4 regions of the Paenibacillus sp. FSL R5-0341 genome follow, and region 2 is predicted to be linked to each of the others. Evidence: riboswitches for the same ligand, from Rfam matches in the RefSeq annotation. Region 2 holds a riboswitch; each other region holds the start of a gene.

The links. Region 2 has a riboswitch for thiamine pyrophosphate ahead of MKX75_RS16610 (thiamine phosphate synthase). Riboswitches for the same ligand answer to the same signal wherever they lie in the genome.
Region 1: another riboswitch for thiamine pyrophosphate. It lies ahead of MKX75_RS04315 (ABC transporter ATP-binding protein); the one in region 2 lies ahead of MKX75_RS16610 (thiamine phosphate synthase).
Region 3: another riboswitch for thiamine pyrophosphate. It lies ahead of thiC (phosphomethylpyrimidine synthase ThiC); the one in region 2 lies ahead of MKX75_RS16610 (thiamine phosphate synthase).
Region 4: another riboswitch for thiamine pyrophosphate. It lies ahead of MKX75_RS04360 (ECF transporter S component); the one in region 2 lies ahead of MKX75_RS16610 (thiamine phosphate synthase).

What each region holds. Positions count from the first base shown of each region.
Region 1 covers NZ_CP150241.1:949,135-955,244, reverse strand. Annotated here, with positions in the region: gene MKX75_RS04325 (DUF5695 domain-containing protein) at 1-1,314, opposite strand, end outside; gene MKX75_RS04320 (hypothetical protein) at 1,402-1,599, opposite strand; TPP riboswitch at 1,971-2,073, shown strand; gene MKX75_RS04315 (ABC transporter ATP-binding protein) at 2,232-2,999, shown strand; gene MKX75_RS04310 (ABC transporter permease) at 2,986-3,810, shown strand; gene MKX75_RS04305 (ABC transporter substrate-binding protein) at 3,853-4,935, shown strand; gene thiM (hydroxyethylthiazole kinase) at 5,448-6,110, shown strand, end outside.
Region 2 covers NZ_CP150241.1:3,726,491-3,732,600, reverse strand. Annotated here, with positions in the region: gene MKX75_RS16620 (hypothetical protein) at 1-196, shown strand, start outside; gene MKX75_RS16615 (ABC-F family ATP-binding cassette domain-containing protein) at 335-1,885, shown strand; TPP riboswitch at 1,961-2,070, shown strand; gene MKX75_RS16610 (thiamine phosphate synthase) at 2,298-2,978, shown strand; gene thiO (glycine oxidase ThiO) at 2,975-4,144, shown strand; gene thiS (sulfur carrier protein ThiS) at 4,141-4,344, shown strand; gene MKX75_RS16595 (thiazole synthase) at 4,347-5,114, shown strand; gene MKX75_RS16590 (ThiF family adenylyltransferase) at 5,111-6,110, shown strand, end outside.
Region 3 covers NZ_CP150241.1:698,092-704,201, reverse strand. Annotated here, with positions in the region: gene MKX75_RS03320 (hypothetical protein) at 351-518, shown strand; gene MKX75_RS03315 (aspartate/glutamate racemase family protein) at 696-1,397, shown strand; gene thiC (phosphomethylpyrimidine synthase ThiC) at 1,732-3,510, opposite strand; TPP riboswitch at 3,932-4,045, opposite strand; gene MKX75_RS03305 (IclR family transcriptional regulator) at 4,195-4,938, opposite strand; gene MKX75_RS03300 (alpha/beta hydrolase) at 5,298-6,110, shown strand, end outside.
Region 4 covers NZ_CP150241.1:960,836-966,945, reverse strand. Annotated here, with positions in the region: gene MKX75_RS04370 (energy-coupling factor transporter transmembrane component T) at 1-64, opposite strand, end outside; gene MKX75_RS04365 (ABC transporter ATP-binding protein) at 39-1,610, opposite strand; gene MKX75_RS04360 (ECF transporter S component) at 1,611-2,204, opposite strand; TPP riboswitch at 2,436-2,544, opposite strand; gene MKX75_RS04355 (pectate lyase) at 2,589-3,257, opposite strand; gene MKX75_RS04350 (radical SAM/SPASM domain-containing protein) at 3,585-4,460, opposite strand; gene MKX75_RS04345 (carbohydrate ABC transporter permease) at 4,601-5,455, opposite strand; gene MKX75_RS04340 (sugar ABC transporter permease) at 5,462-6,110, opposite strand, start outside.

The sequences.
Region 1 (6,110 bases), 2.8 Mb from region 2:
CCAGTCATCTCCCCAACCCCAGTAGCCGTTGAACACATTGCGCTTGGACTTGGTATTCATCATCCAGTCATCAAACACTTTGTCCCGGATATCTCCCGGCAGGTTCCACTGGGTTTTATCCACCATAAAGGTCGAATGATCCTGCAACGCTTTGTCGACGGGATCAATGGCGTAGAATTGCAGTACCGTTTTTTTGCCACCATCATATTCCACAGTCACGTTATTGGGTCCCAGCTGGCTGAACTGCAATTCATAGATTTTATGATCGCCAGGCTTGCTTTCCTTTAACGGTACAACCGTGCCATTGGCATATTGCACTTTGGTGATGGTCTTGGACGTACGCAGATCCACCTTTGCTTTCTGATTGGTCGGCACGATCATGCCTGGAACTACGGTTACATCAATAAGTCCCGCGTTATACAGTGCATTTTTCGCAGCATGTTCGTCCGAAACAGCCAGGAACTTGAATCCGTATGTCTTGGACTGGCCTGCTTCCAGAACCAGGCTCGTATTTGGCAGATATCCCCGGTTGGTGGATTTGATCACGTTGGAATGAATATAGAAGACGTTCAGCCCTTCAATCCATTTGCCTTCATTTGCCGGATTCCAGGCCCACTTGCTACCCGGATGTTCCTCATTACGCCACCGATCCTGGTACTCGAATCCTGCTCCCGTCGTTGCATCCGGAATCAGCATCAGATAAGAACCAATGCCGCTTGGACGGCTGGCCGTAATATAGGAGCTGTTGTTGCCAACAAACGAGTGTGTAACAACCCGTGTCTCATATATCGCATCACCGTAAGTCCACTGTTCATTGAATGGCAAGGGCAGACCGAAATCACCAATCTCCAGCTTCTGGCCGCTCGTATTCTGCACTTCAATCTTCCACAGAATGGATCCATCCGTCTGGGTGGTATAGGTCTCGATCACTTTGAAATTGCGAATCCCCTGGGCATTCGATGCATTGGCATACGTCACCGTCACCTGATTACCGGAGTTCGTGATCGTCCGACCATCTGCCGACAGATTGGTCCAGGCTTTGGTCCACGCCCCACCATTCAATCGATACGTGAACATCAGTTCACCAAGCCACTGGTGGTCTGCTGTATTTTGTTCTGGTGCAACGGTTGGATTCATAACGTATTCCGTCGGAAAAGCATCGCCCTTGATCTTAATGGAAGAGATTTCACCATGACTTCCCGTCTGGAGAATGAGCTTGTCAGTGGACAACTCGTGGGCATACGTTTGATCCGTAGCAAATACAAGCGCAGCCGCCAGGGATAACACTGCGGTCAACATCATTTTAAACCTCATGAACTTGGCCTCCTCATATGGACTCATCGTTAACGTTCATAGGCTGTTACACGACTTATAGCCGTTCTTCATTTTGCCCTTTTAACTTCAGCCGCGCGAATCACCTCCTCTCCATCTTGTTGCTGTCCCTCCCCCACCACTGTTCACCTCAAAATCCGCTAATGCGGGTAACTGAATACGATATAATCCTGCACCGTTATCCGTTTCTTCAAGGCAATACATGAAAGGTCCGCGCTGAATGGCAACTTTACCAAACGTATCTCTGATGTGATCATGTCCATGCAGGTATGACGCTGCTTCGATCCACTTGGCTACATCACTGTCCTGAAATACCATGCCATAGTGCTCTCCCTCTTCTTGACCCGCAGCAATGCGAAAATTACGGATGGCCCGGCTGGGTTCAGCCCCCTCGATGCGATCATTCAGCGCCTCCCATTATTTTATTTCTCATTGGAACCTCTCCTTGTTCTATTCAACATCCTCATTTTACAAATCATTACAGGTCGATGAAATCATCATTTCCAACTGAAATTTGTATGATTACAACCTCACTCCCAGGATGTGACTCCACGCTCATCTCAAGAAATCCATCATGCTGCCTCTTTACAGTTCATGTTCAAGTGATATATGCTGAACACACAACTGCATATCTTGAACTTTTGCACTAGGGGAGCCCTGCGGCTGAGACGAATAGAACTATTCGGACCCTTTGAACCTGATCTGGATCATACCAGCGGAGGGAAGTGGAGCGGCCTTTTAGTAAGCGGAATTTTTTCATGTATGTGAAGATAAATTGCGGATTTAACTTACAGACCCACTCATTTCTCCGGAAATGGGTGGGTCTTTTTTGTTTCTTTTGCAGAGTACAGCATGCCGTTGTTATTGTAGCAGTCTGGCATCAAGGGGGTGAGGATCAGATGACCAACCATGTAACCATTGAGAACGTTAGCTTCGCTTTTCCTGAAAAAAAGGATTTACCCGTACTCGCCAATGTGTCGCTTCAGGTTCAACAAGGAGAATTTGTCTCGCTCATCGGCTCCAGCGGATCAGGTAAAAGCACACTCTTCAAGCTGCTCGCAGGCTTGTATGAGCCAACCGTCGGCACCATCGATATTGCTGATGTACCGCAAGGACAACGGCTCGGACGAGTCGCCTATATGCCGCAGAAAGATCTGCTGTTATCCTGGCGTACCGTCATGGAGAACTGCATGCTGCCTGCCGAGCTTGCACCAGGCCGTCAGGACAAGGACAAACTACGAGCCGATATCATCGCGGGATTGGCAAAGTTCGGCTTGTCCGGTTATGAGCAGGCCTATCCGGATGAGTTATCCGGCGGCATGCGGCAGCGGGTGGCACTGCTGCGTACCTTGCTTACAGGCGGGCAGCTCATGTTGCTGGATGAACCCTTCGGTGCACTCGACGCTTTAACCAAACGAGAAATGCATCGCTGGTTGTTGGAGCTGTGGGAGGACTTTGGACAAACCGTGCTGTTCATTACACATGACATTGAAGAAGCCCTGCTGTTAAGTGATCGTATCATTCTATTAACTCCAGAGGGGCAAGGTCAGCAGTTGAGGGAAACGATGGTTCCTTTGCCACGCCCAAGGTATTCGGACATGATCTACGAACCGGCTCTTGTGCAGATGAGACGACAACTGGAGGAACAATTACATGCGAAGCGATAGAGGTAAGGTCAGCGTCCGGACGTGGTGCTCGAAGTGGATGTCGAAGTGGTTTTCCCAATATGGTTTGTTTATTCTGCTCATGCTCTCTTTACTGGCGATATGGGAAACGATTGTGCGTATGGGATGGGTGCCCTCCTTCATCATTCCTGCACCAACGGCCATCGCAGGTTCACTCGTTGAGCATCGTCATCTGCTGCTGACCATACATCTGCCTGCTACCTTTATGGAGGTTCTTGTTGGTTTTGGCTTGTCCATAATGACCGGTATTATGCTAGCGACAGGCATGCATATGAACCGATCGATTGAAAAGGCCTTGTATCCCTTCATTGTGATCAGTCAGACGATCCCGCTGATTGCTCTGTCCCCGGTATTTATCCTGTGGTTTGGTTACACGCTGTGGAGCAAAGTCGCCGTGGTGTTCCTGATCGCGTTCTTCCCCATTGTGGTCAGTACCTACGACGGACTCCGCCAAGGCGATCCGGAGCAGCGTGAACTGCTACTCACCATGGGTGCCAGCAAGTGGGATATTTTTCGCAAACTCCAGGTTCCGCTGGCACTCCCTTCTTTTTTCTCGGGGCTAAAGATGTCTGTGGTGTACTGCGTGGTTGGTGCAACGATTGGGGAATGGCTTGGTGGCAGCAAAGGTCTCGGATACTTCAGCCGCCGCATGTCCAGCAACATGAACACGGATGCGATGTTTGCCGCTATTGTGCTGTTATCCCTGCTGGGAATCGTTTTGTTTGTATTAATTGCCTGGATAGAGAAACGGTTTAGCATACTGCGTCATGAAAGTAAAAGAAAAGTTGGATAAAAATTAGAGGTAAACAAAACGATGAAATGAGGACCTTCATTTATGAATAACAAAGGCATCTACTCCCTGCTTCCCATCATGCTCATTAGCCTTTTCCTGATCGTTAGCGGATGCAGCACCACGAATACTAGCCAAAATACGCCAACAACAGATTCTGCAACCAACGAACAACAAACTGACAAGTCTGCAACCGAACCAGCATCAGACGCCATAGATAAACTGTCTATCATGCTCGACTGGTACCCGAACGCAGTACACTCCTTCATCTATGTTGCTCAGGAAAAAGGATACTTTGCAGACCAAGGTCTGGATGTCGAAATTCAGATGCCTGCGGATACCAATGATTCACTCAAACTTGTTGCTGCCGGGAAAATTGATCTGGCTCTGAGCTACCAACCCCAAATATTGCTCGCACGTGGTGAGAACATTCCTGTACGTTCCATTGCTGCTGTTGTTCGCCACCCGCTTGTGCATCTGTTGACCGAAGCGAATGGCAACGTGAACTCCCCCAAGGATCTTGAAGGAAAAACTGTCGGTTATTCTTCGATTCCGCTGTATGAGGCGATGGTACGCACGATGATCAGCAATAATGGCGGCAATCCCGACAACATAAATCTGGTCGACGTTGGGTTCGATCTGATTCCTTCGCTGGCTTCCGGACAGGCGGATGCGATTATGGGTGGTTTTATTAACCATGAACAATTGATTTTGGAGAAAGAAGGACATGCCATGGAATCAATTAACCCCGTTGATTATGGTGTGCCCGATTATTATGAATTGGTCCTGACCGCAAGTGAAGCTGGCATTGAAGCAAAAAAAGATCAGCTTACCCGGTTCGTCAAAGCGATCCAGGAAGGACAGAAATATGTAACGGAGCATTCAGAAGAAGCCTTGAATATTCTGCTCGCTCATGAGAATGAAACGTCTCCGCTTGACCCGGAGATCGAAACCAAAAGCCTGGCGATGCTACTACCACTCATGAATGAAGAAGGTCAACCGTTTGGTCAGCAGGAAATGGCGTCGTGGGAAAATGTACGTGCATGGCTCGTAGCAACTGAATTGATTCCTGCATCGGTGAAAGCCGAGGATGCTTTTATTAATCTGCAAGGAGAGCAACGTAAATAAAGGAAAAGTGACTGAACACAAACAGATTGAAAGAAATGGGATTAGCCTGAAGCAAGCATAGGAGGATCAAAATTTATAACAATCCTAAGTGGCTTGATGTGCATTTCGGAAGATTGATATGCGTTTGGATGGCTTGTTGATATGTATTTGGTAATGTACATTAGCGCTTATCTTCAAGCCTACTGGGAGCTGAAACGCTCCTTAACTTGATCGAAACAGAGCATCTACGACCGCTAACGAATCTGAGGCGTCCTATTCAGGGATTTGGAGCGGTTGCAGAAATCTAAAGAACCTGAAACATGTTATATCAGAATAAATAGCTGTTTGCAGCGTTTTGGTCAGGAGATTCTGAGAATAACGTGTCTGATGTTCCTTACATTTCAAAAGGAGGACCTGACATTACAGTCTGCGCCCCTACTCAACAAGGAGACTCATATCCTATTATTCTGCTGAGTGACCCCAGATATCGGCCTTCCGCCGATGGGGTTACTTCATAACAAGGAGGAAATTATATGTCTTATCTGGAACGTGTTCGTACGCAAAATCCGCTGGTACACAACATCACCAACCTTGTCGTGGCTCCCTTCACAGCCAATGGCCTGCTTGCACTAGGTGCGTCCCCTTTTATGGCCTATGCTCATGAAGAGGTCGCTGATGTTGCCAAGATGTCAGGAGCTGTAGTACTCAACATCGGTACACTCGATGACAAAGTCGTTCAGGCGATCCAACTTGCAGGTCAATCGGCTAATACACATCATGTACCTGTGGTGCTTGATCCCGTCGGCGCAGGGGCAACCACCTATCGCACGGAAACCGTGCAGATGCTCGTTCGTGAGCTTCGCCTCACGGTGCTGCGCGGCAATGTGGCGGAAGTCGCCAATGTCATCGGTGAGAGCTGGAATATCAAAGGTGTAGACGCAGGATCAGGTGAAGGTGACCGGATTGGAATTGCTGAGCGGGCAGCACAACAACTCGGCTGTGTCGTGGTCATTACGGGAAAAGAAGATATCATTACCGATGGACAATCCACATTCCTCACAAGTAATGGACATGCCCTCCTCACTCAGGTCACGGGTGCAGGTTGTCTGCTCAGTTCGGTGATTGGCGCTTTTACAGCCATAGCGGAATCAGAAGCCGATCTTCTAGGCAGTGTTGTTGAAGCGCTCGCGTTTTAT
Region 2 (6,110 bases):
GATCAACAACTACGCAATTGGTGGAGGCAGACTTGTGAAGAAAACGGCCATCGTAGGTGGGGTAGATCCTTTAACGGGTATCAAGTACTACTATCCCTCCACATGTGGTAATGGTTACCGTGCCGAAGAAGTGTTCACAGACGCAAGAGAAGCAGCTGCACAAGGCTATTTCGAATATAACTGCTCTAATCGTTAGGGGAGCTTGTACAACAAAATCATGGAAGAGGTTCCTGAACTGTTTACATTACTTTCAGAAAAGACAGAACCTGTGCTAGAATAGGGTTTCGGAACAATAACAAAAGTAATGTCTAATAGATAGGAGCAACCTCATCTTATGAGTTTATTGTCAGTAGAGAACGTGAGTCACAATTTTGGAGATCGCACGTTATTTAAAAATGTATCGTTTCGCTTACTTGCCGGAGAGCGAGTAGGACTTGTTGGTGCCAATGGTGTAGGTAAATCCACACTAATGAACATCCTTACCGGTAAATTACTTAAAGACAGTGGAAAAGTGGAATGGACACCTAAGGTCCGTTATGGATATCTGGATCAGCATACGAAGCTTACGCCAGGCAAAACCATTCGTGACGTACTTAAGGACGCATTCCTTCCGTTGCTTGAATTGGAAAAAGAAATGATGAATATTACGGACCAGATGGCAGATGCAGATCCAGATAAGCTGGAGCAGTTGCTGGAAGAGATGGGCGATATTCAGGAACAACTGGAGCAGGGCGATTTTTATCTGATTGACGTAAAAGTCGAAGAGATGGCCAATGGTCTTGGTTTGACCGCAATTGGTCTTGATCGAGATGTCGCAGCTCTAAGTGGTGGACAACGTACCAAGGTGCTTCTTGCCAAGCTTCTACTAGAGAAGCCTACAGCCCTTTTGCTGGATGAGCCTACCAACTATCTGGATGTAGAGCACATTGAATGGCTGTCACGTTACCTGAAAGATTACCCACACGCGTTTCTTCTAATTTCCCATGACACGGAATTCATGAATGAAGTCGTAAATGTTATTTATCATTTGGAATTTGCCAAATTAACGCGATATGCAGCGAACTATAACAAGTTCCTTGAGATGGCTGATATGAATAAAGCCCAGCATATTGATGCATACGAGAAGCAGCAAGAGTATATCAAGAAGCAGGAAGATTTCATTCAGCGTAACAAGGCACGTGCTTCAACTTCAGGTCGAGCGAAGAGCCGGGAGAAGCAGCTGGACAAGATTGAACGTATTGATCGTCCAGATGAAGCGGCTAAACCAACGTTCAAATTCAAGGATGCCCGGGCGAGTAGCAAAACGGTCTTTGAAGGCATTGATTTTGAAATCGGATATACGTATCCTTTGCTGCCTAAGATGACAATGACAATTGAACGTGGTGAGAAAATTGCCATTGTAGGTTGTAATGGTGTGGGTAAATCGACACTGCTGAAAACCATCCTGGGAAAAATATCTCCACTGAGTGGTAAGACTTTCTTGGGAGATTATCTCGAAACGGCATATTTTGAGCAGGAAGTCCGTGCTGGAAATATCACACCGATTGAGGATGTCTGGAATGAGTTTTCACATTTGACCCAGAACGAAGTCCGGGGGCATCTCGCTCGCTGTGGGTTGAAAAATGAGCATATTACCCGTCCGCTTAACATGCTGAGTGGTGGAGAGCAAGCCAAGGTTCGTTTATGCAAGCTCTTGATGCGTGAAAGCAACTGGATTTTATTCGATGAGCCGACAAACCATCTGGATGTCACAGCCAAAGCGGAGTTGCAGCGTGCCTTGCAAGAATTCAAGGGAACGGTGTTGCTGGTATCTCATGAACCTGATTTCTACGAGGGTTGGGTCACGAAAACATGGAATGTCGAAGAATGGTCTGAGAAAAACTAGACAATTCAAGCAACATTAAACAGAAATGAACGGTGACAAAAAAATCCGTCTATGGTAACATAGGCTACAACTTCATATGAACACTAGGGGGGCCGCACGATGCGGCTGAGATGGAAGAATGCGATTCCGGACCCTTTGCACCTGATCTGGATCATACCAGCGTAGGGAAGTGGCGCGCGCGTTTCAGTGAATGACGTGAGCAAACGGGAATTCGATAGAATGTCAATCGTCTGCTTAGCGAATTGAAACATGCAGTTCCGTGTATAACGTTATGGTTACAAATTCCATAGCTGTTTTGCACGAAATGAACTGTATGCATCAGTCAGTCATCTGATCCAATAATTAATACGCAGCCACTCCCCTACGGGAGTGGCTTTTTTGTGTTTTTCATAGCATTGATGCATGGAAGGAGATGAACGGTACGGCAATTTCTCATGAACATGTACACGGATCATTTGAACTGCATGTTGTATCTACGGGGGCTGGAGATCAAGCAACATTTGTAAAAGTTGCAAAAGACGTCTGGCCATGGGTGGACTATATTCACATACGAGAGAAACAACTCACATGGCAAGAAAAGGTCGATTGGGCTGAAAGTCTGCGTGGTGGTGGAGTTCCCTCTTGCCGGATCGTCATCAATGGTTCAGAGCTGAACTCGCAGAATGAAAACTACGGCGGTGTCCATTGGGGGCAAGAGGCTATACGTAACTACAACAATGATGACCTAAGCAATGTGCAGCGACTTCGTCTGGGTGTATCTGTTCATTCAATCGATGAGGCAAAAATCGCTGAAGAACGTGGAGCTGATTACCTTTTCTTCGGGCATGTCTACGCAACCAACAGTAAGCCGGATCTTGAACCAAGAGGATTAAATGCTCTTGCTGAAGTGTGCAGGGGTGTCTCCATTCCTGTGATTGCGATCGGGGGCATTGAACCGGGAAACATTCACGCGATTCGCTCGGCAGGGGCACAGGGAGCCGCCGTGATCTCGAATGTATGGGCGAGTGATTCACCGGATCGGGCCGCCGCATCTTTAAGGCAGACTATCGTTGGTACAGAAAGTCTGAGCCGCAGAAACAAGGAGATGAGATGATGAATGACATCGTTACTGATAGACCGGATAAGATTCATGCAGAAACGATTATTATAGGCGGAGGCGTCGTTGGGTGCTCCATCGCATATGAGCTTGCTTCCCGTGGACAGGATGTACTGTTAGTAGAGCGTTCGGCGATTGCAGGAGGGACTTCTTGCGCAGCGGCTGGAATGCTAGCGGCAGACAGTGAGGATTTTTCCCATCCTTTGATGGCTAAGCTTGCCAAGCAGAGCAGACAGTTACTTCATGAGCAACAGATGCTAATGGCTACACTCAGCAAGGTAGAGGTTGGACTGCAACGTCAGGGATTCCTAACTCCTTTTCGTTCATACAGTGAATTAAGTAATTATAAGGACAATCGGAAGTCCACGTTGTCTTCTGATGAGGTGTGGTGGGATCGTTACGCTGTGCAACAGGAGGCATCGTGGCTTAACAGAGATACGTATGGAGCCTACTACAGGCCTTACGAGAGTGAGGTTCTTCCAGTCCATCTCACAAAGGCATATGCTGAATGCGCTCAAGCAATGGGAGCGCGGGTGATGGAGGGCATACAGGATATACGTGTGCAAGCAAATGAATACGGGGTGCAGGGAATCACCACATCGATCGGTGAGATGACATGCAGACATGTCGTTATAGCTGCTGGATTACAGAGCGAAGAATTGTTGAGACATTTGGATTTGAGCTTGCCTGTGTGGTCGGTAAAAGGAGAAATAGCCGCCGTTCAGTTCTCAGCTGAACATGCAGGGTACAGACCTGACAGGACGGTGTACGCAGAGGACATCTATATTGTTCCCAAAGCCAATGGAGAGGTTTGGCTTGGGGCAACCAGTTTGCCAGGCAGAACGGATCTGAATGTTTCTGTACAGGGTGTTCAGAAGCTGTTAACAGCGGCTACCCACTGGGTGCCTGGGATGAAAGAGGCACAATTTTTGCGAGCGTGGGCAGGCGTAAGGCCGACAACTCCGGATGGGCTGCCTTATATAGGCGCTTGCAAAAGTATATCAGGGCTATTCACCGCCTTTGGGCATTATCGTAACGGTATTTTGCTCAGTGCGATAACAGGCAGACTAATCGCTGAATTGCTCGCGGGCAAAAGCTCAGAAGAGCTCGGAATTGAGGCGCTGAGCCCTGAGAGATTGAACAGAAAGGGAGTGGTGCAGTGAATATCATTGTTAATGGTCAACAGATGGAGATAGAAGACAGATTAAATCGTGTGGACAAACTGCTTCAATCTTTTGACCTGCAAGTCAAGACTGTAGTTGTCGAGCTGAACAGGCATATCTTAACGCGTGAGTATCATGAGACGACGGAATTAAGAGAAGGCGATCGAATCGAGATTGTACATTTTGTAGGAGGCGGTTGATGATGTTGAACATTGGGAAATATACGTTTGAGTCCAGACTATTGCTCGGAACGGGCAAGTTTTCGGATCTGGAAGTGCAAAGTCAGGCTGTAGAAGCATCTGAAACGGAAGTTTTAACTTTTGCTGTTCGTCGCCTGAATTTGGAGGAACGTAACCAGAAGCATTTCCTGGATACGTTGGATCTGGACAAATACACCCTTCTTCCGAATACGGCTGGGGCTTCCAATGCGGAAGAGGCGGTGCGGATTGCCGAGCTTGCGCGGGCTTCGGGACTTTGTGATATGATAAAAGTCGAAGTCATCGGAGATGGAATTACGTTGCTCCCAGATCCGATTGAAACATACAAGGCTTGCGAAATTTTGCTTGAAAAGGGCTTCACTGTGTTGCCTTATATTTCGGATGATGTCATTCTGGCCAAAAGGCTGCAACTGCTTGGCGTACATGCAGTAATGCCTGGTGCTTCTCCCATCGGAGCTGGCAGAGGCATCATTAATCCCTATAACCTTGAGATTATCATTGAACAGGCCGTTGTACCTGTAATTGTGGACGCGGGGTTGCGCTCCCCCAAAGATGCTGCTTATGCGATGGAACTTGGTGCAGATGGCGTATTGTTAAATACAGCCGTATCTGGATCAAGAGATCCGGTGAACATGGCTAAAGCGATGCGAATGGGGGTAGAGGCAGGTAGACTGGCATATGAGGCAGGCATGATTCCTGTGAAGCGTTATGCAGCAGCCAGCAGTCCGGTGGAAGGAATGATTCATACATGATAGATCAACAATCAACATCTTCCGAGCAGTCCGATCGGTATTCCAGACAGGAACGATACGCGCCGCTAGGCAAGGAAGGCCAGGCCAGATTAAAGGGCAGCAGAGTTTTAATCGTTGGTGCTGGCGCATTGGGAACAGGAATTGCAGAAACGTTAGTTCGCTCAGGAGTTGGGCACATAACGATCGTTGATCGTGATTATGTGGAGTGGAGTAACCTGCAGCGACAGCAATTATATGTAGAACAGGACGCAATTGAACGGATGCCCAAGGCGATGGCGGCGGAGAAACGTTTATCTGACATTAATTCCACGGTTCATGTGGAAGGGAAAGTATTGGATGTCAGAGTAGATGAATTGGAAGAACTCGTTCAGCATGCAGACTTGATTATGGATGCAACCGATAATTTTGATACCCGGCTACTCATTAATGATATGGCACAGAAGTACCGTATTCCCTGGATCTATGGTGGATGTGTGGGCAGTTATGGCATTACCTATACGTTTATGCCTGGAGATACGCCCTGTTTAAATTGTTTGTTAGGTGAAGTCCCTCTGGGGGGAGACACTTGTGATACGTCTGGCATCATACCTCAAGCGGTACAGATGGTAACGGCGAATCAGACAGCTGAGGCGATGAAGTTGCTTAGCGGCAATGCGAATGCTTTGAGACGCAAGTTGTTGTCATTTGACGTGTGGAGGAACGAATACATATCCATCAATGTGGATGGTGCGAAAAAGCAAGACTGCCCTTCCTGCAGCGATTCGGCAACGTATCCATATCTTTCTGCGTCCAATCTGGAGAAAACTGATGTGCTATGTGGTAGGGATACGGTTCAGATCCGACCTGCACGGCGCATGAATCTGGATCTTCAACATACGGCGAATCGCCTGGATAGACTTCAAGAAGGTAAAGTGGAATCCAATCCTTTTCTGGTTTCTTTTACAACAGGAGTCCATAGAATGGTCATTTTCCAGGATGGACGTGTCCTCGTTCACG
Region 3 (6,110 bases), 3.0 Mb from region 2:
CATGATACAACCGCCTATAGTACCAAGTTAGTTAGCACGTAACCTACCTATTCAACCAGACAATATGCCTCATATGCGGGTACCATTGACTTCCTTAAAATTGGGACTATTCGCATAACAACCAATTCGATCCTCCCATATCTAACCTTTCATATCAGGTCCTTTCCTCCTGAATTTCCCTAAAAACGTTTACATCTCCTTAAAACCGGGTAAAATCACTACAATCCAATTGGAATTACATTCTAAAGTCATCTATTTCGTCTAACAAGTCATATGTACCTATATGCGCACCTGGCAATATCACCAGTCGAAATACATAATTCAAAAAATGCATCAAAGGAGGAACCAAGATGATCCGCATGCCTATTCAGCAAATGATCCCGTACCACCACCAATATCCGCGCAACACGGCGACCACTGCTCCTAAAAAGGAGAATGAGAACACTCAAGGTCTATCCTTTCATGAAATTCTACAGCAAAAAATGGCGAAGAAGAATGCTTCTCCTTCCCTTCGATAAAATGGACACCTGACCGTATTCGAGTCCGGTTATCAACCGTCTTTCCGCAGCTTGGCGGAATGGCGGTTATTGGCGTTGAGCAATATACGACTGTACAGTCCTCAGTCATGTTTTTATAATGGTTTAAATATCTACGAGATCCATGACATATCCGAACTGTAAAAGGGGACTTATCACATGATCACCATTGGTTGTTTTCACGCTCATTATTCCAACATCGCCTTAATTGAAGAGACGCTTGCTCCTTATGAAGTTGAATTGGTCCATTACGTCGATCCAGGTCTGGACCGTCTTAAACATGACGCTGACTTTTCCGATGCCGTTATTCATGAGAAGGTAGCCCAGACGCTCCAATGGATCGCTGAGTGTCATGCCGATGCCATTCTGGTCACTTGCACCCTATTTGCGACAGTATTGGAGCAGGAAGCCAAACAGGTCCCCGTGCCGGTGATTGGCATAGATGATCCGCTATTGCAGGAAATGCGGAGAGTACCGGGAGAGTTCATCATCGTGTTCACCAACCCGGCAACTGTTGAAGGAACGATGGTACGGGTGAATCAGGCGTTACAGCAAAAGCATGAGCAAGAGAATGAGAGTGGGCAATTACACGTCGCCAAGGTATCTCAGACGGAAGCGGTGTGCATCCCGGGGACATTTGAGTTGATTATGCGTGGAGATCAGAAAGGGTACCTCGAAGCGGTACGTGAAGGCTTACAACAGATTGCTGAACAGTATCCGGGTAAAAGGGTAATCGCAGCCCAGCTTTCTATGGCTCCCGCTGCTGCACAGGTTGCAACAGATACGGGCTTGGCAACCCATAGCCCGCTGGCATTGCTTGCAACGTATTTGGAGAAGCATTTGGGCGTGGCTCCGCAATGAAACCACTTACTAACTAACACCACTAATTAACGAGGTGAACTAATATGCGTTCCCTCTATATTATAGTACTATTCATAGTGGGTTTTTCCTGTTCTGCATTTCTATATGGAGGAGCTCCTAAGCTCAGTGACGCCCTCCTATTTGTTATCGCAGGCATTCTGTATAAGATATGGACACAGAACAATCATAAAGCTAATTCTGAATAACATGGAGAGCGCTAGCCTAGTTTAAAATAAACTCATGTCACAGCAAAAAAAGCCGTTCTTCTCTGCAATGACAGAGAGGGACGGCTTTATCTCTATTTCAGACTGCCCAGCTTACGCTGTAGTGACGCCTAGGAACGTGTTCGATACTCCTCCTCGGCCTTTTCCTGCATGCCCGCTGCTACAGCTTCATGATCAGACAATCCTTTGTCCGCTGCAAAGGCACGAATGTCCTGCGTAATGCGCATGCTACAGAACTTCGGTCCGCACATGGAGCAGAAATGAGCTTCTTTGGCGCCTTCTGCCGGCAGCGTCTCATCATGGTAGGATAATGCCCGTTCCGGGTCCAGAGACAGATTGAATTGGTCCCTCCAGCGGAACTCGAAGCGCGCCTTGGACAATGCATCATCTCGGCGTTGAGCACGTGGATGGCCTTTCGCCAGATCGGCGGCATGAGCAGCGATCTTGTAGGCAATAACCCCTTCGCGCACATCATCCTTGTTGGGCAGGCCCAGATGTTCTTTTGGCGTAACATAACAGAGCATGGACGTGCCGAACCAGCCAATCATAGCCGCCCCAATGGCGGACGTGATGTGATCGTATCCTGGCGCAATGTCGGTCGTTAGCGGCCCAAGTGTGTAGAACGGTGCTTCTTTGCAGATTTCCATCTGCAAGTCCACATTCTCCTTGATCTTATGCATCGGCACATGCCCCGGACCTTCGATCATCACCTGCACATCATGCTTCCACGCGATCTGCGTCAGCTCCCCGAGCGTAGCCAGTTCCGCCATCTGCGCTTCATCGTTGGCATCGTAGATACTGCCTGGACGAAGTCCATCTCCCAGTGAAAATGCCACATCATACCTTTTCATAATCTCGCAGATTTCTTCAAAATGGGTGTACAAAAAATTCTCCTGATGATGCGCAAGACACCATGCTGCCATAATGGACCCGCCTCGAGACACAATGCCTGTCATTCGCTTGGCGGTCATCGGGATATAACGTAGTAGCACGCCTGCATGAATCGTAAAGTAATCCACGCCCTGCTCTGCCTGCTCAATGAGGGTGTCACGGTACAACTCCCAGGTCAGCGCTTCCGCTTCGCCATTCACCTTCTCCAGCGCCTGATAGAGCGGCACCGTGCCAATCGGCACTGGTGAATTGCGGATGATCCATTCCCGGGTCGTATGAATGTCTTTGCCTGTGGACAGATCCATCACGGTATCCGATCCCCAACGTACCGCCCAAGTCATCTTCTCCACCTCTTCCTCGATGGAAGAGGATACGGCAGAATTACCAATGTTGGCATTGATCTTCACGTGAAAATGACGACCGATCAACATCGGCTCACTCTCCGGGTGATTGATGTTGGATGGCAGAATGGCCCGTCCACTCGCCAGCTCCTGCCGCACAAATTCCGGCTCCACGCCTTCACGAATGGCGGCAAATTCCATCTCTGCCGTAATGACTCCCTGCCTCGCGTAGTGCATCTGAGTCACACAGCGTCCTGGCTGTGCCCGTAGCGGTTTTCCGCGCAATCCAGGGTACTCTTCGGCTCCAGCTCTCTTTCCTCCGGGCTTCAGTCCGTTATCCTCCGGTTGGTCTTGGTAAGCTTCGACATCACCACGCGCTGTGATCCAACGGGTGCGCAGAGCTGGTAGACCTGCGCGGATATCCGCGTGAAATGCGGGATCAGTCATGGGGCCGCTCGTATCGTAGACACGCAGCGGTTCGTTATGCTCCACCCCTTGGGGAGTATTCGTGTCATGAAGGGCTATTTCACGCTCCGGAACAGCAATGTCCGGCCGTGAGCCCTGAATGTAGACTTTACGGCTACCCGGAAAGGGCTGAACCCGTCCGGCCGCGCTTGTTTCCTTTTCCACCTGCTGACCGTTATGTTCCTGTTCCATCGCTTGTTGTCCCGTTTGATTTCCTGTACTCATGTTCGATTGTCTCCTCCTCAGTGTTCGTTCGCTTGGTTTGGTTGGTATCATCATTAACTTGGTTACGTACCTGTCCCAAATCATGCGCAATGCAGAGAAGAAAGAGCGATCCTACGCCAGACCAGGGGAGACATCATTCATGTACAGTTAACAACAGAACGGAGGTTACCACAGATCATGGATCTATGGCGACTTCTCTCTTTGGCCTAATCCACTTTCGCAGGTTACTGAAAAAGAAGTCCATGGAGTATGTGCTATATCGCCCGTTCACTGTATATAAAAAAGCCGGTCCCCGAAGGAACCGACTTTTAATGTCCATCACCAATAATGCACCTTCATGCAGCTCCTTAACGGAGACTACAAGGGTCACATCATGTGGTGGTTGTGGTCATATCGCCGATTACTTCCCTACGCTGGTATGATCCAGATCAGGTGCAAAGGGTCCGGAATCTCATGCGATTCCGTCTCAGTCCGGACAATTCGGACTCCCCCAGTAACGTTAACAAGTTGCAGCATACACACGCCGCAGTTCATATTCAATGAAGCTGGCCCCGATGGGCCGTCCATAACAGATTAGCGCAACCGGAACATAAAAACAACCTTTATATTCCAAATGATCAAACTCCATTGGAGACGAACCTTACATCAACATCAGGATAACATGAGCCCCATCTGCGTAGCCGATTCCTTTAATACAGGTGCATATTCATGCAAAGTCTCCTGTGAAAGTCGACTGACAGGTCCCGAGACCGAGAGGGCAGCTGCAATATTGCCTCTGCGATCCATAATTGGTACCGATACCGCGGCAGCCCCCGGCTCACGTTCCTCATAACTTGTGGCATATCCGTTATCCCGGATGTCTCCCATCTGCGCCAAATACACCGCCGGATCAATAAACACTGGCCATTCCGGTCCATTCATCAGTTCTTCACGATCATCGTCCGTGGCAAAAGCCATCAGGACTTTGCTGGAAGCCCCCACAGACAACGGGAGTCTAACGCCAACGGGAGCGACACGGCGAATCGCCTGATCACTTTGCACCGCCTGAATCCGAATCCGTTCACTGCCATCACGCAGGTACAGACTTACCGTCTCCCCCAATCGATCTCTCAGTCGCTCCATCGCAGGCAGCAATAGAATAGCCGGATCATCACTGCGGGACATATGAGCTGACAGCTCCCAGATTCGGATGCCAAGTCGGTACTTCTCCGTTGCCGCATCCCGGATCACGAACCCTCGATCCTCCAGCGTAGCCATCAGGCGGTGCACTGTACTTTTGTGCAAACCAATCTGGCTGGCAATCTCGGTGAGTCCCAGATCACTGCGTGTGGTAAAACATAATAATATATCCAGCGCCCGTTCCACAGCCCGGACGGTTAACTTACGATCTTCCATGGCATAATGCCCTCCTCATGTTTCATCACATGAAACTTGGTTACATAAATTATATGAGAAACGGTCTCATCTGTAAACCAAAAAGAGCCAAATTCAGAATAGGAGAAAGTGTAAAATTTTCCTTTTTATAAGACTTAATCCCCTGTAATTTGCACACTAAGGTAATGTTACCCATATATCTTAAGAACTATATAACAATTGCGTAACAAATGCCCTCAATCAATTGACTTTGACTATATTGGAACATACGATAAAGATATATTACATTAAGATATCGCTCTGAAGCAGGCTCTGAAATAGACGCAATTCTCTTTTCATGTCGTTGTTATCTTCAACTGAACTTCAAAGGAGGGGCATTCATGTATCCAACATCCCAGAGCGAAGCCCCGCTGCAAACAAAAGTGTCCGATCTGCCCTCTTCGCTATCACCGAGGCTGATTCGGTTCAAACATATTATCGTAGCGTTGCTGCTCTCCGTTGTATTTTTTCTACTGTTTTGTTTTATTGCACTGCATGGTTATATCGCATGGGTATTATCCAATCCAACAGTAGCGCCGGTCTTCTCCAATCCGATGCAGGCCAAGAATATGAAGTACGAAGACATCACGTTCCCGGCAGCAGATGGCAGCCGGACGATGCAGGGATGGTATATTCCTGCTGACAATGCCGCAAGCAAAACGATTATTTTCAGTCACGGCTATGGTGCCAATCGTGAAGAAACATGGGTACCCATGTATGACCTGGCACACTATGCCCATCAACTTGGGTTCAACGTCGTCATGTTCGATTATGGCTTCGCCTCCCAGGTGAACAAAGCTGTAGCCACCGGTGGCAAAGCTGAGTCACAGCAATTGCTGGGCGCGATCCAGTTTGCCAAGCAGCGCGGTGCACAGGAACTGGTTGTCTGGGGCTTCTCCATGGGTGCCGGTACGGCGCTACAAACCGGACTGATTACGCAGGAAGTCGATGCGATGATTCTGGACAGTGCGTTCCTGCTGGAGCCAGATACGCTGTATCACAACATTCACAACCAGATCGATCTCCCGCGTCAGCCTACACTGGAGATCATGAAGCTGTTGTTCCCTGTTCTGAATGGTACCGGATTGCAACAGATCCCTTATCAGGAAGTGAAAAAAGAGGACTATCCGTTCCCGATCTTCTTCATTCATGGT
Region 4 (6,110 bases), 2.8 Mb from region 2:
TCATCTTCAAGCCGGGATTGACGGCATGAAGCCAGGTTTCACGGTGAGGAAACGACAGTTGCATCAGATAACCTCCCGTCATCCACCGTCCAGATTCGGGTGCAATATCTTTTTACAATCTCACGGTCATGGGTAACCATAACGATGGCTGTTCCTTCACGCCGCAATTGCTCCAGTTGTGCCAACATGGCGAACGTATTACGGGCATCCTGTCCAAATGTAGGTTCATCCAACAGCAAAATACGCTGCTCTCTCACCAGTGCGGAGGCAACACTCAAGCGTCGTTTCTGCCCCATCGATAATTGGTAAGGATGACGCTCGGACAGATCGATTAGCCCAAATTGCTTGAGCATATGCTCAGTCCTGTCATGTCTTTCTTTCGTAGTAAGCGTGCCCCCAAGCAAGGAGAATTCCACTTCTTCCGCGACGGTGTTGGTCACAAATTGAAATTCCGGATTCTGAAATACAAACGCAATTCGATCTGCGAGTTGCTCCGTTTTACCAGAGGGATGACCATCCACCTCATAGTGACCTGTCGTCTTCAAAATATTCATCAGGGATAATAACAATGAACTCTTGCCTGCACCATTGGCTCCCACAACACCGATCCAGTCTCCATGCCATACCTTGACCTGTTCCACCTGAATGGAGGATGTTTTCCCACGCCATCCGGTAAACTGCTGCAAATCCAGTGCAGGCTGATAGAGGGGCGCTACAGGCGATAAAGATGATACGTGAGATACGGGGAATGTCCCCTTTGTCTCAGATAAACCAGACGATTGCTGTGCTTCCAAGCTCGGAAAGCCCTGATCCACACACACTTGAAGCTCTCCAGAATTACTTCCCTCTTCCTCCTTAGCTGCCTGCTCGTGCTCATCCCACACACCCGGATACCAGATTCCATAAGCCTTCAGCTTGTCACGTTCATGCGTGAATACCTGCTGTGCTGGCCCATCTGCCACGATCTTTCCTTCAGGTGATAACACAACGATGCGGTCGACCATATCGACAATCTCATTAATTTTATGTTCAACGATAATTAACGTCTTGTCACTGGCGATCCGTTTGACGGTATCCCACACCTGGGAAGTCCCCTCATCATCCAGCAGTGCAGTGGGTTCATCCAGAAACAACACCTCCGGGTCCATGGCAAGCATCGAAGCGATCGCAAGACGCTGCTTCATCCCCTGAGACATCGATTGGATTAATGTCCGATTTTGTTCAAAGGATAACCCCACCTGATCCAGATAATATTCAATCAGACCCGCCATCTCTTCACGCGGAATATTTCGATTTTCCAGCACAAATGCGATCTCCTCATCCGTATAGGACATACAGAACTGGGTATCCGGGTCTTGAAAGACCACTCCCGCCTTTGTCGGAATCTGGATATCATCACATTTCATCGGGATCTCAACTGAACGTGGTATCAGACCGCTCAATATTTGCAATAACGTCGATTTCCCGGAGCCACTCGGTCCAAGCAACAACACTTTCTCCCCTTGACGCACAGAGAGAGACAAGCCTTGAAATACCAAGGCCTTCTCTCCCGGGAACTTGCATCTTAGATTCGTCACACTTACCGCTTGCGAATTCCCTTCACCGTTCATCTAATCCAGAGCCTCATAATCTTGTTTGGATACTGGTCTAAGCGAACGTGTTACACCTGTCAGTTCCAATGCTTTGGCGAGATAATAAGCGAACACTCCGGCAATCAGAATACTTCCAATGAAGCGGAACCCGATAAATAACGTATAGTTCCACGCGGAGAGTGAATCAATATACCCGTACTGGTAATCCAGCAAGAGCGAAGCCGCCGCTGCACCTATGGCTGCAAGACAGGTGACAAACAGATTGGTTTTGCGATACAAAAATGCAGCGAAGAATATCTCGGCTCCGAGTCCTTGCAACAGACCGTATACAAGTGTGGACATGCCCCATTCACTGCCCAGAAAGGCACTTACCGTTGAAGCCGCAACTTCGGCAAGAATCGCCACGCCTGGTTTACGAATGATGACAAATGCAAATGTGCCTGCCATAAACCACATGCCGTAGATCATCTGCTCCGCATGAACGCCGAATGGTTTCATCAGGTCATACGTAGGTCCCCATATCTTGTAGATCACTCCAAACACCACTGCGATCACGATGGTTACCAGAATATCCGTTAGTTTCAATCGTTTGTTGCCTGCTGTTGTTGCCATGTTCTCTACTTCCTTCCTCTGCTCCCTGTGGGGGTTATAAAAGTAAACAAAAAAAGCCTCCCCGGTTCCGGGCAGGCCTTACGCACAGGATACAATCCTCACAACGATGTATGGGATGGATGTCGAAAAGACGGAATATCAATCACTCCCTCTCCGTTGCAGCAGACCAACCACCGCAGTTAAAAGAAGTCATGTTGTTTTCCCCATTAATTTGCACATTTCACCCTTACACATTGTAAATCCATGTTCTCTACGCTGGCATTACCCAGATCAGATGTACGGTCAGCGGCACAAGGCCACTCTCTCAGCCCAACTTCATTGAGCTCCCGGTTCACTTATTTCATTGCTTCTAATGTACATCAGATGGGTAATTGTGGCAATCCTTTAATATTGCGTGTTTCCAGACTGGCTCGTTTTTCCTGAAGCAAAGCCCTTGAACAGCGTTGGCACTTTGGAATAACGTGTATTTGTGATTTTACCTACAGTAGAGCTGCTATCTGTCCGCAGGATGGAATCCTTTACATTGGAAATGTCAGAGTTGGACACATTCATTGTGACCGCATAGGATGTTCCGCCATTTTGACGCACCAGCTTGCCAATATCATTCGCTTTGAAATTTTTAATATTGATCGTACCGGAGGCATTCATCTGAAACACTTTGTCATAGGCCTTGTACGCCGCACCACCCGTGATATTTACAGTGCCTGCGGATTTCAGCGTGAGCGCATCCTCACCGACATCCTTCCAGGTTACATTCTCAATATTACAATTGCCATAACAGTGCACGCCATCGGCTGCCGGTGCTTCAATCACAACATTTTTTAACGTAGCTCCTGCTTCTAATCGGAAAATAGGCTTCTGGTTCTCGGCCTGGCTGCCATCTCCTAATGTTTTGGGATCTGCGGCAACACTTTTGCCTTTCCCATCATACGTCGTTCCTTTAGGAACAATGATTGTTGTCTTTACAATCTCGGGAGCTGCCGACACCGGAATTGCACCAAATGCAGAAGCAAGCAGACCTACCGACAACAATACCGTCAACATCTTTTTCATAAATAAACATCCTCCCTTATTTGGATTGAATGGGTTCAAGCAGAGACTTGTCTTCATATAAACTAAGAAAGAAATCTCTGTCTTCGGAACCTACCCTGATCCTACCAAATAAAGGAATGTTACGAGAATAATCATTAGGTCACGTAACCATTTTCCAGCATAGGACCTGATGTTTCAGCATGTTTTGCGGTATCATGTCTACTTGTGATGTACCGATATCAACTTCGGATATGCTCTATTTACAGCCTCAATAACACAACAAAGACCACATCATCTGTTATAGACAACGTGATCTTATAGAGAGTTAAGTATATTCACTAATATATTCTATGCTCCAAATCGCTGACGATACCCGCATTTCCTACACAACTCTTCCACAGCTTCCCGCTTGGAAAATCCATACACCAGATTGTTCGCTCGCTCGCCCTCAATAATCTCCGAGAATGACTTCTCGTGTACGTTACCAAGGTTAATGACACCCTCGCCATCGAGACAGCATGGAACCACCGTTCCATCGACAAGTACAGCTGCCTGACTGCGAAGCGCATGGCAAAAGCCTTTGCCGTCATCTTCAGGTGCATCCAGACTTGGCCACTGGAACTCATGGTCCTGATTCAGGTATACATTCGGGGCAATTTTGACCCCGCTGCCCGGAACTACTTTTTCCTCAATGCGGAAGTCCAGATTGAACTCACGTTCCAGTACTTCAAGGGTCTCCCGATTTCGGTTCATCTGAGCATTCGTGAAGTTATCCTGCGTCAGATTCCACAGCCGGAATGAAATGATGACATTGTGCTTAACAGCCTCATGTACAAAAGACAGAATATTGCTCAGGTACCCGTCACGGTCGGTTGAACCCTCATGCCCATCGAAGCTGTGCAGAGAGAAGTTCATCTGGCGCAGCGCCGGTTTGCCGAGCAATTTGTGCTGAGTCTTGGGCAGCAGTGTACCATTCGTTGTAATGTTCACCTTGAGTCCCTTCGCATGTGCGGAATCGAGCAGCAGATCTATTTTGGGATGCAACAAGGGTTCACCTTTGACATGTAGATAAATATGGTTGGTATGTGGTTTAACTTGATCCAGTATATTGTTGAAGACTTCAGGGTCGATGAATCCTTTGGCACGCTGTGTCTGCGGGCAGAAGCTGCATGCCAAATTGCAGATACTCGTGATCTCAATATATACTTTTTTGAACGTTTTCAACTCGGGTCCCCATTCTGCTTCGGAGGGAGAACAATCCCACCTGCATTTGTGATCCGGCCAATATGCGCCACCACTATTATATCGGGTTAGGGAGCTCAGGTAAATTGTTGAACTGTTTACGGGTTTAAAGATTTATGCCATTATCCTTTGACCCCGCCAACCGTGAGTCCTGAGATAAAAAAGCGCTGGAAGAACAGGAACAGAATCAGAATCGGTACAATGGCAAGCACGGCTCCAGCGATTAGTTCTTCGTAATGATTGCCCAGTGGCGATACAAAAGACGCGAGTCCGATCGGCAAAGTGAATTGTTCGGTTGTCCGAAGCACCACGAGTGGCCAGAGAAAGTTATTCCAACTGTTCATGGCCTGCAGAATGGCTATCGCCCCAAATGCCGGAGCCATCAAGGGCACCATAATGCGGAAGAAGATGCCAAACTCCTTACAACCATCAATCCGTCCTGCATCCATAAAGTCCTTCGGCAAACCTTGGGCAAACTGCCTAAAGAAGAAGATGGGCAAAGGTGCCACGATAAAAGGCAGAATAACGCCCCACACCGTATTGATCAGCTTCAGCTTAATCGTCAGTTCGTATAAGGGAAGAAGGATAATTTCCATCGGAATCATCATGACAACCAGCACCAGGGTGAAGATCAGATTCTGACCCCTGAACCGATAGACCCCCAGCCCATATCCGACCATGGAGGAGAACAGCAGACTTAATACCGTGAATAATGCCGTGATGACAAGACTGTTTTTGTACCATATAAAATAGTTCCCTGCTGCTCCCGTTCCGGTGAAGATCGATTTGTAATTCTCGAAGCTCATTAACGCCCAATCCCATCGAACATTGAGTCCATATCGAAACAGTTCCGTTGCCGGTTTCAGCGAAGCGAGGATTAGCGCATATAACGGAAATAGCATCAAGATACCCAAGATCACGAACAACACCAGTAACAGCAGTGAAGCCACATTCAGTTTGACTCCCCATTTGTGCATCAAGTCCTAATCCTCCTTCCTGAACATGCCGAGTACGGTCAGCTGAAGCATGCTGATCACGAGTGTAATCACCAACAGCGTAATGCCAATTGCTGCACCGAATCCCAGATTGAAATACTGGAAACCTTGTTGGTAGATGTACCCCACCATCGTTAACCCGATATTTTGTGGAGACGGTTTGCCTGCCCAGAGCATATAACTCTCCGTGAACATGGCATATCCGCCATACAAAGTAATCGTCACCACATAGATCGTGATCGGTTTGAGCATCGGCACGGTAATCTTGGTGAATTTGTTCAGCACACCCGCTCCATCGATATCTGCCGCTTCATACAGATCCTTGGGGATGCTCTGCAATGCCGATAGAAAATACAGCATGTTAATCCCGATCCAGCGCCAACCTGCCAGGACAACCAGTGCGACCATCGCAAGGGACGAACTGTACAACCATTGCTGGCTCGGAATACCCAGCAGGTTCAGGATGGAATTCATCAGCGCACCATCCAGCTCGCCGAAGATAAGCCGGAACACAACCCCCGCTACAACAACGGAGGTCAGTGCCGGAATAAACAGAGCAGAGCGGAACACATTACGAGCCATCATGCGACTTGAATTGAGCAATACAGCAAGCACGAGTGGGATAGGAACCAACAAG